One region of the Streptomyces gottesmaniae genome, then DNA from elsewhere that is predicted to be linked to it. Evidence: riboswitches for the same ligand, from Rfam matches in the RefSeq annotation. Region 1 holds a riboswitch; each other region holds the start of a gene.
The links. A riboswitch is a leader RNA that binds a small molecule or an ion and turns the genes downstream of it on or off. The one in region 1 is predicted to bind cyclic di-AMP.
Positions count from the first base shown of each region.

Region 2: it holds a riboswitch for cyclic di-AMP, as region 1 does, so the genes downstream of both, RM704_RS29835 (LysM peptidoglycan-binding domain-containing protein) here and RM704_RS28695 (C40 family peptidase) in region 1, are expected to answer to the same signal.
Region 3: it holds a riboswitch for cyclic di-AMP, as region 1 does, so the genes downstream of both, RM704_RS24655 (M23 family metallopeptidase) here and RM704_RS28695 (C40 family peptidase) in region 1, are expected to answer to the same signal.
Region 4: it holds a riboswitch for cyclic di-AMP, as region 1 does, so the genes downstream of both, RM704_RS23815 (C40 family peptidase) here and RM704_RS28695 (C40 family peptidase) in region 1, are expected to answer to the same signal.

Region 1 covers NZ_JAVRFJ010000028.1:108,947-112,132, forward strand. The annotation lists gene RM704_RS28685 (ATP-dependent Clp protease proteolytic subunit) at 210-851, shown strand; gene RM704_RS28690 (hypothetical protein) at 859-1,176, shown strand; cyclic di-AMP (ydaO/yuaA leader) riboswitch at 1,549-1,719, shown strand; gene RM704_RS28695 (C40 family peptidase) at 1,723-2,196, shown strand; gene RM704_RS28700 (DUF6328 family protein) at 2,274-2,912, shown strand; gene RM704_RS28705 (ATP-binding protein) at 2,884-3,186, opposite strand, start outside.
Region 2 covers NZ_JAVRFJ010000030.1:103,979-107,164, forward strand. The annotation lists gene RM704_RS29830 (transglycosylase family protein) at 1-876, shown strand, start outside; cyclic di-AMP (ydaO/yuaA leader) riboswitch at 1,059-1,258, shown strand; gene RM704_RS29835 (LysM peptidoglycan-binding domain-containing protein) at 1,263-1,955, shown strand; gene eno (phosphopyruvate hydratase) at 2,412-3,186, shown strand, end outside.
Region 3 covers NZ_JAVRFJ010000022.1:130,476-133,661, reverse strand. The annotation lists gene RM704_RS24660 (cysteine hydrolase family protein) at 1-310, opposite strand, end outside; gene RM704_RS24655 (M23 family metallopeptidase) at 404-1,465, opposite strand; cyclic di-AMP (ydaO/yuaA leader) riboswitch at 1,476-1,637, opposite strand; gene RM704_RS24650 (PP2C family protein-serine/threonine phosphatase) at 1,907-3,010, opposite strand; gene RM704_RS24645 (GTP cyclohydrolase II) at 3,178-3,186, opposite strand, start outside.
Region 4 covers NZ_JAVRFJ010000021.1:91,151-94,336, forward strand. The annotation lists gene pcrA (DNA helicase PcrA) at 1-878, opposite strand, end outside; cyclic di-AMP (ydaO/yuaA leader) riboswitch at 1,134-1,291, shown strand; gene RM704_RS23815 (C40 family peptidase) at 1,301-2,491, shown strand; gene RM704_RS23820 (hypothetical protein) at 2,600-2,953, opposite strand.

The DNA of each region.
Region 1 (3,186 bases):
CCGCACCACCCCGGCCGGAAGATCCCCTTCCGGCCCCTCCGCCGATCCCGCCCCCACCCCCGCCCGCGCGCCGCCCGACGACCCGAACCGCTCACACGTTCCCTGCGGAGCCGGCTCCATGGGAATTTTCGCTTTCGGCCGATCCCCTCCTCCCCGCATACGTACGTCCTGTACATTTTTGACAGAGTCGATCAGAGGAGGCGTGTCCCATGCCCGCGAACCGACCGTCGGCCCGCCAGGTGCTGCCCGAGTTCACCGAGCGCACCAGTGCGGGTCACCGAACGATGGATCCGTACGCCAAGTTGCTGGAAGAACGGATCGTGTTCCTCGGGACGCAGATCGACGACACGTCGGCGAACGACGTGATGGCGCAGTTCATGCACCTTGAGCACCAGTCGCCGGACCGCGACATCTCGCTGTACATCAACTCGCCCGGCGGCTCGTTCAGCGCGATGACGGCGATCTACGACACCCTCCGCTTCGTCACCTGCGACGTGGAGACCGTCTGCCTGGGGCAGGCGGGTTCGGCCGCCGCGGTGCTGCTCGCGGCGGGCACACCGGGCAAGCGGTTCATGCTTCCGGGGGCGCGCGTACTGATCCACCAGCCCGCGGTGGCCGGCCGGATCGAGGGACAGGCCAGCGATCTGGCGATCCAGGCCCAGGAACTGACGCGCAATCGCCGCAGGCTGGAGGAGATGCTCGTCCGGCACACGGGCCGGAGCCCGGAGCGGATCAGCGCCGACATCGAGCGGGACAAGTTCCTCGACGCGGAGGCGGCGGTGGAGTACGGCCTGGCCGATCGGGTGATCCCGAGCCACAGGACCACGCGCACGCTCCCCGGCGCGAGGTGAGCCGTCGATGCTCCCGCCCGAACTGCCGCCGTTGCCCGCGCTCACGCGCGCCGAGGCCGAGCTGATCGACCGTTACCTGGACGTCGTCGATCTGCTCGGCCGGATCAATCCGGCCCGACCGGGCGATACGTACCGCGGGTTGCGCGCGGCGCAGGCGCTCGTAGCCAAGGCGACCGCTCTGCGCGACGCGCTCGAACTGATGCACAGGCGCGGGGAGAACGAGGTGCACGCCCCGACGCTCGCGCGAGCCCTGCGGGTCCTGGACGGCGAGCGACGGGCGGGCCGGGTGGCGTTGCCGCCGGAGCCCGAGGACTCGCCGGCCTGAACCGACCCCGGGGCGGTCGCCGTACTACTGACGGGGCGTCCGGTCCAGGTTTCGTGCCGTCCGGACGGCCTACCGCGATCGACCTATCGGCCCATACGTCGTGAGGACCTGTGAAGTTGCGCAACATGGCTGGCACGCGGCCGGAACACCTCATTCCGGTGCTGGTGCGGACGTCCTCGACCGCCTGGACACACCAGCCGAAAACGTTCTGTCCACCCGAACGGGCGAGTGGTGAGTAAGACCACAAATCCACGGTTCCGTTGGGATTTTCGGACGTCCGTACGCCAAGATCCCTTCCTGACGACAAGCCCCCGCCGCAGCGGCGGGGCGATCCGGGTGGACGCCGAGTCCTGCCGCTACCCGGATGACCGGTCGACAGAAGTGCATCGGCAGGAGTGGAGGACCCAAGCACGACGGGTCGCCGGAACGGTCAAGCCATGACCGCGCCGAGCAGCCCTTGGGGTGAAGCCGCGTCAGCGGCCGGGCAACTTCGCCAGCCCGAATCCGACAGGTCATCCTTCACAGGCGGCTGACGAAGGGTTGCGCATGACTGCGCTGAATCGTGTCCCGTCGCTGTTGACCCGGGCCGGCACGGCCTCGGCTCTGACCATCGCCGCTGTCAGCGGCAGCATCGTGGTCCCGGGCGTCGCAGCCGACGCCGAGGCCGCCACGGTGGCGTCGAAGGCACTCAAGGTCGCGGCTTCCAAGAAGGGCTCCCCTTACAAGTACGGCGCCACGGGCCCGAGCAGGTTCGACTGCTCAGGGCTGACGCTCTACTCGTTCAAGAAGGCGGGCAAGAAGCTGCCCCGTACTGCTCAGCAGCAGTACAACAAGACGAAGCACATCTCCGCGAGCAGCCGCAAGCTCGGAGACCTGGTCTTCTTCCACTCGGGCTCGAACGTCTACCACGTCGGTATCTACGCGGGGAAGGGAAAGATCTGGCACTCGCCGAAGACGGGTGACGTCGTCCGACTGCAGAAGCTCTGGACGAAGAACGTCTGGTACGGCCGGGTCCGCTGACCCACCGTCGGGGGCGGCTGAGTTCTCCGCCGCCCCCGGCAGGCGTGCGACCGGCGGTTTTGGATACCCGTTCGACCATGGCCGACGAACGCACCCGCCCCGCACGCAACGAGACCCCCCTCGAACGCGCCGACCGCAACTTCGCCGAGCTGCTCCAGGAGTTGCGCGTCACCCAGACGGGTGTCCAGATCCTCTTCGCGTTCCTGTTGACGTTGGCCTTCACCCCGCGCTTCCCCGACCTTGACTCGGTCCAGCGCGCCACGTACGTCGTCACCCTGCTGCTCGCGGTCCTCGCGGCGACGCTCTTCACCGCCCCGGCCGCCCTGCACCGCTCGCTCTTCCAGCAGAACGCCAAGCCCGTCATCGTCCAGGTCTCGTCCCGGCTGGCCAGCGCGGGGTTGATCGTGCTGATGCCGGCCTTCACCGGATCCGTCCTGCTCGTCGTGGACGTGACGCTCGGCCGGAAGGCCGGGATCGCCGCCGGGGCCGGCACCTTCCTCATCTGCCTGCTCCTGTGGGCCGTGCTCCCGAAACTGGTGGGCCGTCTCTCCGACCGCGCCGACCGCGCGGACTCGACGACACCGGAACGGCCACCAACACCGGCGCAGCCCGCGGACAAGGCCACGAACACAACCACGTCCACGCCCACGTCTACGCCCCCGAACACGGACACGGACACGGATCTCGTCAGGTCTCCTGCGGACCGCTCGCGCTGACCGGCTGCGCGGGGACCGTCCACGGCAGTTCGATCGCCACTGTCTTACCGCCCTCCCGGGTGGGTCTGACGCTGAGCCTGCCGCCGCACTCGGCGGTCAGCCAGCGGATGATGACCATGCCCCGGCCGTTGTCCTGCTGGACGGCGGCCGGCAGCCGTTTCGGGAAGCGTGGATGGCTGTCGGTGACACCGATACGCAGCTGCTCGTCCCGGTCGAGGGCGACGTCCACGGTGAACGTGGGTGACTGACCGAGAGTGTGCTGGACGGCGTTGGT
Region 2 (3,186 bases), on a different contig from region 1:
AGCGCGGACACCGGGAACGGACGCTACGGCGGCCTCCAGCTCACCCAGGCGAACTGGGAGAAGTACGGCGGCCTCGACTACGCGGCGAGCGCCGATCAGGCCAGTCGTTCGCAGCAGATAGCCGTCGCGGAGAAGGTGCTCGCCGACCAGGGTGTCGGCGTCTGGGCCACCTGTGGTCTGCTCCACAACCTCGGGGGCGACTCCGGTTCCGCCGACGTGGACACGGGCGTCGCGGGCGACTCGACGGATTCGGGTGACTCGTCCAGTTCATCTGGTTCGTCTAACTCTTCCGATTCGTCCGAATCTTCCGGTTCCGCCGGCGAGGCCGACGAGGCCGACTCGGCCAAGTCCGCCGACTCGGTCGACTCCGACACGTCGGGCGACTCGACTCCCGAGGCTTTCGAAGGGTCCACCAAGGCCAAGGCCGGTACGGGTGCCGACACCGACTCGGACGGCACGGCCGGCTCGGACGGCTCCACGGCCTCCGGGGGTGCGAAAGCGGACAAGTCGACACAGAGTGACAGCTCTTCGGTCGACGAGGGCGAAGGCGGCACCGGTCGTCATCGCGGCGCCAGCGCCGACGAGAGTGCCTCCGGCGCGGAGGTCGGGACGGACGCGGCCGACGGCTCACGCCCCGCCGACCCCACCCCCTCCGGCCGTCACGCCTCCCGCGGCGGCGACGGGGCGGGGGAGTCCGCGGACGGCGCCTACACCGTCCGCGCGGGCGACAGCCTGACGCGGATCGCGAACTCCCTCGACCTGACCGGCGGGTGGCGTGAGCTGTACGCCGAGAACGAGGGCACGGTGGGAACCGACCCGGACCTCATCCTTCCCGGTCAGACCCTCGAAGTCGGTGCCGAAACGGGCGAAAAGTAGCGACAGTTCAGGTCACTGTTCGCCCCTGAATGCCCGTTTTGATCTAGGTGGGAGATGAATCACAGGCCCCCTGATCGTCTTTGAAATCCGGGCAATCACGTGTTTACGGTCGTGACCGCTCGCCACAGCGGGCCCCTGCGGTCGGTACGCCGAATCCTGCCAACGGCCGCAAGGAACAGTCGTCGCGTCAAGCGCCGTAGGCAGGAGCGGGGGACCCAAGGTAAGTGCCGGGTCCGGTGGTTGCGGCCCTTCGGGGGCGTACGTCCGGAACCGGCTCGGGGTGAAGCCGCGCGACGTGAGCCGAGAGGCGAGCGTGCGCGGCCGGGCAACTCAACCGGCCCGAACCCGACAGCTCACCTCGCAGGCGTCGGTGAGGGGATCTCTCCATGCTGTTTTCCAGCAAGGGCAAGCACCGTCGTCCGTCCAAGGCCGCTCGCGCCATCGCCGTCGCCGGTGTCACCGGCGCCGCCGCCATCGCCGCCCCGCTGATGGCCGCCGGCAGCGCATCCGCCGCCACCGCCTCCGAGTGGGACGCCGTCGCCCAGTGCGAGTCCGGCGGCAACTGGTCCATCAACACCGGCAACGGCTACTACGGCGGCCTGCAGTTCTCCGCCTCCACCTGGGCCGGCTACGGCGGTACGCAGTACGCCTCCACCGCCGACCAGGCGACCAAGGCCCAGCAGATCGCGATCGCCGAGAAGGTCCTCGCGGGCCAGGGCAAGGGTGCCTGGCCGGTCTGCGGCAAGGGCCTGTCCGGCGCCTCGTACGACGGTGCCGCCGCCTCCTCCGGCTCCTCGGACTCCGGCTCCTCGCAGCAGAGCACCCAGGAGAGCACCAAGAAGAGCACCGAGGACACCCGCGCCTCCCGCTCCTCCGAGCGCGCCACCGTGGAGACCCCCACCGGCAAGAAGGTCAAGAAGGGCGACGGCGAGTACAAGGTCGTCACCGGCGACACCCTCAGCGCCATCGCCGCGAAGAAGAACGTCAAGGGCGGCTGGGAGAAGCTCTTCGAGCTGAACAAGGACATCATCGACGACGCCGACTTCATCTACCCGGGCCAGCAGCTCCACCTGAGCTGACCCGCGACGTCGGCGACGGTCGCCACACGCCTGCCGCCCCCACGGCCGTCCCCCACGGCCAGGCAGGCGGGGCCGGTTCGGCCGGGCCGAGAAATCGGGCCGCTTCCCGGCTGAACCACAGCCCGCTCACAGCCGTGTCCTCCATAGTGAAGACCTCGTGAGGGCCGTCCCCCCGTCCCCACGAGCTCCCCGCCCCGGTGCGCATTCCCCCGTACGCACCGGGGCGGGGCTTTTTCATGCGCGGTCACCCCGCCCGAGCCCGGCCGTTTCTGCGCCGCTCCGCCTTTCTGTTCACTTTCTGGCCCACCCCCCTTTGTTCCGGCCTGAAACAATGGGTACGGTCTGTCTGTCCACGGGACGGTCGGTCGGCTGCCGACGAGCCCGGGGCGGTTAGGCTCTAGTCGCAAGGCCCGCGGGCCCCGCAGTTCCGCGTCACATCCCATGAAGGAGATGCTCGTGCCGTCCATCGACGTCGTCGTAGCCCGGGAAATCCTCGACTCGCGAGGCAACCCCACCGTCGAGGTCGAGGTCGGCCTCGACGACGGCAGCACGGGTCGTGCCGCCGTTCCGTCCGGCGCCTCCACCGGTGCCTTCGAAGCCATCGAGCTCCGTGACGGTGACCCCAACCGCTACCTCGGCAAGGGCGTCGAGAAGGCCGTCCTCGCCGTGATCGAGCAGATCGGCCCGGAGCTCGTCGGCTACGACGCCACCGAGCAGCGCCTGATCGACCAGGCGATGTTCGACCTGGACGCCACCGACAACAAGGGCTCCCTCGGCGCCAACGCCATCCTCGGCGTCTCCCTCGCCGTCGCCCACGCCGCCTCCGAGGCCAGCGACCTCCCGCTCTTCCGCTACCTGGGCGGCCCGAACGCGCACCTGCTGCCCGTTCCGATGATGAACATCCTGAACGGCGGCTCGCACGCCGACTCCAACGTGGACATCCAGGAGTTCATGATCGCCCCCATCGGCGCGGAGTCCTTCTCCGAGGCCCTGCGCTGGGGCGCCGAGGTCTACCACACCCTCAAGAAGGTGCTGAAGACCAAGGGCCTGTCCACCGGCCTCGGCGACGAGGGCGGCTTCGCCCCGAACCTGGAGTCCAACCGCGCCGCCCTCGACCTCATCCTCGAGGCCATCAAGGAGGCCGGTTACACCCCCGGCGAGCAGATCGCCCTCGCGCTGGACGTCGCCGCCTCCGAGTTCTACAAGGACGGCGTCTACACCTTCGAGGGCA
Region 3 (3,186 bases), on a different contig from region 1:
AGAACGCGCTCCCCCGTCTCTTGGTGACCACGACCTCGCCCTGCCGGGGCGCGACGTCGTCGTGGATCTCGGTGCCGGGCTCGCCCTCGGTGAACAGGCCGGCCCGCAGGACGTTCGCCATCACCTTGTTGCGCGGGCTGACCCGCGGATCGCCCGGCCGTAACCCCATCACCACGTAGATCACGGGAATGTCGGCGGCCCGGGCTCCGTCGATCGCCCCGCGCAGGCGCGGCAGATATCCGGAACCGTCGTCGGCGATGGCCACGACGTCCCGTTGGACGTCCATCACCAGAAGTGCGCTCTTCGCCATGCCTGCCGTCCCTTCTCCGGGAGAACAAGACGAACGCCGCGTGGGCCCGAGGGCGGACGCGGCGTCGCTGGTTCTGTCTTAGGTGGCGACGGACTACGGGGTGAGGCCCTTGCTGCGGAGCCAGGCCGCCGGGTCGATGCCGCTGCTGGAGCCGCCGGGGTGGACCTCCATGTGGAGGTGGGCGCCGGTCACGTTGCCGGTGGCGCCGACGCGGCCGATGACGTCCCCGGTGGCGACCTTCTGGCCGACGCTGACACCGATGGAGGACTGGTGGGCGTACCAGATCTCGGTGCCGTCATCGAGGGTGAGGACGGTCTTGTAGCCGTAGGAGCCCTCGTAGCCGGCCTGCGTGATGGTGCCGCTGTGGACGGCCTTGATGAGGGTGCCGGTGGGGGCCGCGAAGTCGAGGCCGGTGTGGTAGCCGGAGGACCAGTACGGGCCGGCCTGACCGAAGGTGGAGGTGAGGGTGTACGAGGAGGTGGGGAGAGCGAACTGCTTGGCCAGGGCGGCGAGGCGCTCGGCTTCCTTCTTCTCCGCGGCCTCCTCCTCCGCCTTCTTCTTGGCGGCGGCCTCCTTGGCCTCGGCTTCCTTCTTCTCCTGGGCGGCCTGCTCGGCGGCCTTGTCCGCGGCGGCGGTCTGCGCGGCCTCGGCGGCGGCCTTGTCGAAGGCGTCCTGCTGGGACTCGGCCTGCGCCATGATGCGGGCGCGCAGCGCCTCGCCGGCGTCCGCGGTGCCCTGTTCGGTCTCGGCGGCGGTCAGACCGGCGCTGCTGAGCGGGGTCTTGGAGACCTCGGGCTCCGGCTCGTCGGCCTCGTCCTCGAAGACCGAGCCGACGTTCGGCATGTCGGGCATCGATATGGAGACCGGGGCCTTGCCGGACTGCGCGCTGGCCATCCCGGCACCGCTGACGGCGGCTATGACACCGACGCCGAGCACCGTGGAGCTACGGGCAAGTCCGTTACGGGCGAGTACGCCGCTCTTCTTGGCGACGCGGTGCCGACCGCGAACGGGGCGCAGGGTGTCCTCGCTGGGGTTCCACTCCTGCCAGGGGCCCTCGTTGTCGCTGTTGTAGCTGCCGTAGCCGAACGTCTGGCTCTCGCCGTCGCGTTGGGTCGGCACGAACGGGGCTTCGGTCGCGGACCGGTTCGACGCCACGTAGGCGTACTCCTTCCTTCCTTTTCGCCTACCGGGTTAGCTGACGGGTTCGGAGCAGGAAGGTCTCCTACGCGCGTAAACCGGTCGTGCGGACTGCCACGGCGGTTTGCGTGCGATTCACCCCAGGGTGGTGGTTCCCCGGTTCCCTTGCGGGATTCGACGCGTGAGCACGGAGCCGTCTCTTGTGACGGCTGGGACGACCGCGCTGCGTTATCGAACGTTAATAGACGCCAGTACTCCATTCCAAGCTGTTCTTAATGATCGTTCCGGCTTTCCCGCTGGACTTTACGGGTCATGAGGGGCCGAAAACGGGCGAGTTGACCTTGACTCACGAGTAACAGTCGCCCTGACGTGACGTCAGTTGTTATACGGAGGACGGTGGGACGGACACGCTCGGTGACACCGCCGTTCGGCGGCCTGGTGTTCGGTGACCTCGGCACCTCAGGGACGGCGGACCGCCAGGAGGGCCATGTCGTCCGTGGTGCGGTCGCCCGCGTGTCGGCGCACCTCCTCCGCGAGCGTCGTCAGCAGGGCGCGCGGGGCGGTGAAGACACGGCCGGCGAGGCGTGCGGCCGGGTCGTAGAAGACGCCGTGCGCGTCCCGCGCCTCGGAGAGGCCGTCGGTGTAGAAGAGCAGCGTGGCTCCGGGCGGGAACCCGGTCTCCTCCGCGCGGTCGGGCCAGGTGCCCAGGTCGTCCATGCCGAGCGGCAGCGCGGGCTGCGGGGCGTCCAACGTGCACAGGGTCCCGTCGGCGTGCAGCATCAGGGGGGAGGGGTGGCCCCGGTTGACGATCCGGGCGCGGCCCGCGCCGTGCGGGAACTCGGCGAGCACGGCCGTCACGAACCCCTCGAACTCCACCGCCGCGTCCCGTCGCGTGGCCTCCCGCCGCGTGGCCTCCCGGTCCAGCGCCCGTTCCAGTCGCTGGACCACCGCTTCGAGCGTCGCCTCCTGCTCGGCCGCCTCCCGGAACGCCCCGATCAGCACCGCCACCGCCGACACCGCCCCCAGCCCCTTGCCGCGTACGTCGCCGACGATCAGCCGTACGCCGTGGGGTGAGTCCTGCACCGCGTACAGATCGCCGCCGATCGACGCCCCGGCCTGCGCGGCCTCGTACCGCGCGGCGATCTCCAGCCCGCCGATCCACTCCTGCGGCACCGGCAGTACGGCCCGCTGCGCGGCCTCGGCGATCTCCCGGGCCGTGGCGAGCCGGGCGTCGCTGCGGCGCACGAGGCGGTTGATCAGGACGGCCAGTACGGCGACGGTGGCGACCGTGACGATCTCGGTGATCGCGTCCTCGTGGCCGGAGTCGACGTCATAGACGCGTACGGCGCTGATGCCGGCCACCGACACGGCGCCGACGATCACCGTGCCGTACAGCGTGAAGAGCGGGGCCGTCACCAGGGGCGCGGCAGTGAAGAAGGGGATCGCGGTGAACTCGCGCGGGGTGAAGTGATCGTAGAAGAGCCCGATGGCGATCAGCAGCACGGGAAGGGCGCGGGCGAGCGTACGGGCGGACGGGAACCGGCGCCCGCCCGGCTCCCGCATGTCCTCCGCGCCCTCTCGCTGCCCCACGGGTACAGGGTTTCCGGCGGTGGGCGGCGGGGCTAGTCGGTGGGGCCGAGTGGGCTAGGCCCCGTCGGAGGACGTGTGGGAGGGCGGGCGCAGCGGGGGCGGGAGGGCCGGCGCGGCAGGGGGCGGGCAGGCGGCCGGGCTCAGCCCGC
Region 4 (3,186 bases), on a different contig from region 1:
TGGGCGTGGTTGGTGTCCTGGTACTCATCGACGAGGACATGGCGGAAGCGACGGCGGTAGTGCTCGGCGACGTCCGGGAAGGCGCGCAGCAGATTGACCGTCGTCATGATCAGGTCGTCGAAGTCCAGTGCGTTCGCCTCGCGGAGGCGGGACTGGTAGAGCGCGTAGGCCTGGGCGAGGGTCTTCTCGAAGCCGTCGGCGGCCTGGGCGGCGAAGTCCTCCTCGTCGATCAGCTCGTTCTTCAGGTTCGAGATCTTGGCGCTGAAGGACTTGGGCGGGAAGCGCTTCGGGTCGAGGTCCAGATCACGGCAGACGAGCGCCATCAGCCGCTTGCTGTCGGCGGCGTCGTAGATCGAGAAGGAGGACGTGAAGCCGAGCTTCTTCGACTCGCGCCGCAGGATCCGGACGCAGGCGCTGTGGAAGGTCATGACCCACATCGCGTTCGCGCGCGGACCGACGAGCTGCTCGACGCGCTCCTTCATCTCACCGGCGGCCTTGTTGGTGAAGGTGATCGCGAGGATCTGGCCCGGGTGGACCTGCCGCTCACCGAGCAGGTGGGCGATGCGGTGGGTGAGCACCCGGGTCTTGCCGGAGCCGGCACCGGCGACGATGAGCAGGGGGGACCCGGCATGCACGACGGCCGCGCGCTGGTTCTCGTTCAGCCCGTCCAGGAGGGCCGCCGCGTCGAGGGCCGGGCGGGGGGCGCCGCCCCGGTAGTAGGCGTCCCGGTCCGGTGGTACGTCGAACTTCCCGCCGAACAGATCGTCCGGAAGCGGCTCCGGTACGTGATCGTCCTCGGGCGGCGGCGGGGGCTCCTCCGCGTGGCCACGGGGGGCCTGGAGGTCCGCCAGGAAGCTGTCGTCAAAGAGGCTGCTCATCGCTCTCCGAGTCTAGGCGCCCCCACTGACAGCCAGGGGCCGCCCCGGGAAGTCCGCACGCACCACTCATCGCGCACACCTCACGACGGTGAGCGATCGAGCGTACCGCCCATCGCGCGGAAGAGGCTAAGGTCACGAAAACGTATCGGGCATATCGAACATCAACCTTCACACGGGCCACACGAGTTGGCTAGCTTCTTCTCTTGGGCCGTACGACACAACCGGCGAACGTCGCCGGGCCGCACGGCCTCCGCCGAGTCCGGCACGCCTCTCCTGGGCGCCGGAGCCGGGGACCCACCGACCTCTGGGGTGAATCGACCCGACGCCGCACGCGGCACGGGCCGTAGGGCAAACCTTCCGAAGCTTGCGCCCGAACCCGACAGCTAACCCGGTAGGCGGACAACGGAAGGAGACGCCGCACCATGGCGCCGCACCGCAAGCCGCGTCCGACCGGCCGGACGCGCGCGGGCATACGCACCCCCGCTCTCGCCACGGCCGCCCTGACCTCCGTGGCTCTGCTCTCCCAGACGGCCACCGCCGCACCCTCCGCCGACGACAGGCCGAGCCTGGAGGAGGTCGAGAAGAAGGTCGACGACCTCTACCGTCAGGCAGGGTCGGCGACCGAGAACTACAACGCGGCCAAGGAGAGGACGACCAAGCAGAAGAAGAAGGTCGACACCCTCCTCGACGACGTCGCCCAGCGCACGGAGAAGCTGAACGAGGCGCGGGAGGAGCTGGGCTCGTTCGCGGCGGCCCAGTACCGCACCGGCGCGGCCACCCCCGACCAGGCCTCACTGCTCCTGGCGGACAACCCGCAGGACTACTTCGACCAGAACCAGCTGATGGACCGGTTGACGGACCGTCAGAAGGTGGCCGTCGACGCGTACGTCACCGAGCAGGCCGACGCGGCGGAGCAGCGCCGGACGGCGAGCGACAGCCTCGAGAAGCTCACCGAGTCGCAGAACGCCCTCAAGACCAGCAAGGCCAAGGTCCAGGCGAAGCTCGCCGAGGCCCGCGAACTGCTCTCCACCCTCACCGCCGCGGAGAAGGCCCGGCTCGCCGCGATCGAACAGCGCGAGCAGGAGGAGGCCGACCGCAAGGCGGAGGAGCTCGCGCGGCAGCAGGCGGCACAGGCGAGCCCGGAGACGCAGAGCACCCAGGAGGCCCAGGAGGCCCAGGGAGGGACCGCCACCGGCACGGAGACGTCGCCGGGCACCACCGGGACCACAGCCCCGGTCGAGGACTCCACGTACGCCTCGAAGGCCACCAAGGCCCTCGCCTTCGCCCGCGCGCAGATCGGCAAGCCGTATGTCTGGGGCGCCACCGGCCCCGGCTCGTACGACTGCTCCGGCCTCACCCAGGCCGCCTGGAAGGCCGCCGGGGTCGACCTCCCGCGCACCACCTACGACCAGGTCGAGGCGGGCACCACCGTCTCCCTGGCCGACGCCAAGCCGGGCGACCTCGTCTTCTTCTACGACAACATCGGCCACGTCGGCCTCTACATCGGCAACGGCATGATGATCCACGCTCCCAAGCCGGGCACGTACGTCCGCGAGGAGTCGATCTTCTACGACGGGGAGTCCTCGATCCACAGCGTGGTGCGGCCCGCGTAACTCGGGGGCAGCGGGCGCCGGTCCACACGGTCGGCGCCGTCCCGGGAGTCCCGGCTCAGCCATCCCCTCGCCATCGCGGACAGGACGGACTCACACGGACGGATCCCTTCAGGTCCAGAGCACCGCGATGAAGACGTTCGCGGTGGTCAGCGCGCCCACCAGGGCGAAGAGCGGCTTCTCCACCGTCTCCTCGTCGCGTTTCACGTAGACCAGGCCGAGGATCACGATCAGCAGGGCGAGCTTGACGCCGATCTTGATGTTGTCGACGGGCTGGTCGTCCGCCTGGTTGAGGCCGACGAGGAGGACACCGGTGACGAGCATGGCGAGGGCGCCGTGCAGCATGGCGGGGACGAAGCGGGCGGTGCCCTGGCCCATGGCCTTCATCTGGGTGAGGAAACCACCCAGGAGGGAGGCGATGCCGATGATGTGGAGGGCGACGAGGATGTGGATGAGTACGTCCATGCGCGGAGCCTAATGAGGCACCCGAGGGCCGTAGGGCACCGGGTGCGGGTGGGACGGGACGGGCGAACGACCCCCTGATGATCTTGCATATATGCGCTCCATAGCACCGCGCCCCCTCCGCCCGGTCCGAAATCGCCGCATCGGTCATCGCACAGCGTGAAGTCGGCGACGCCAGGCGAGGATCTCGGTCACATACGGTCACCTCACAGTCGGTGCACGCCACTTCCGTACAA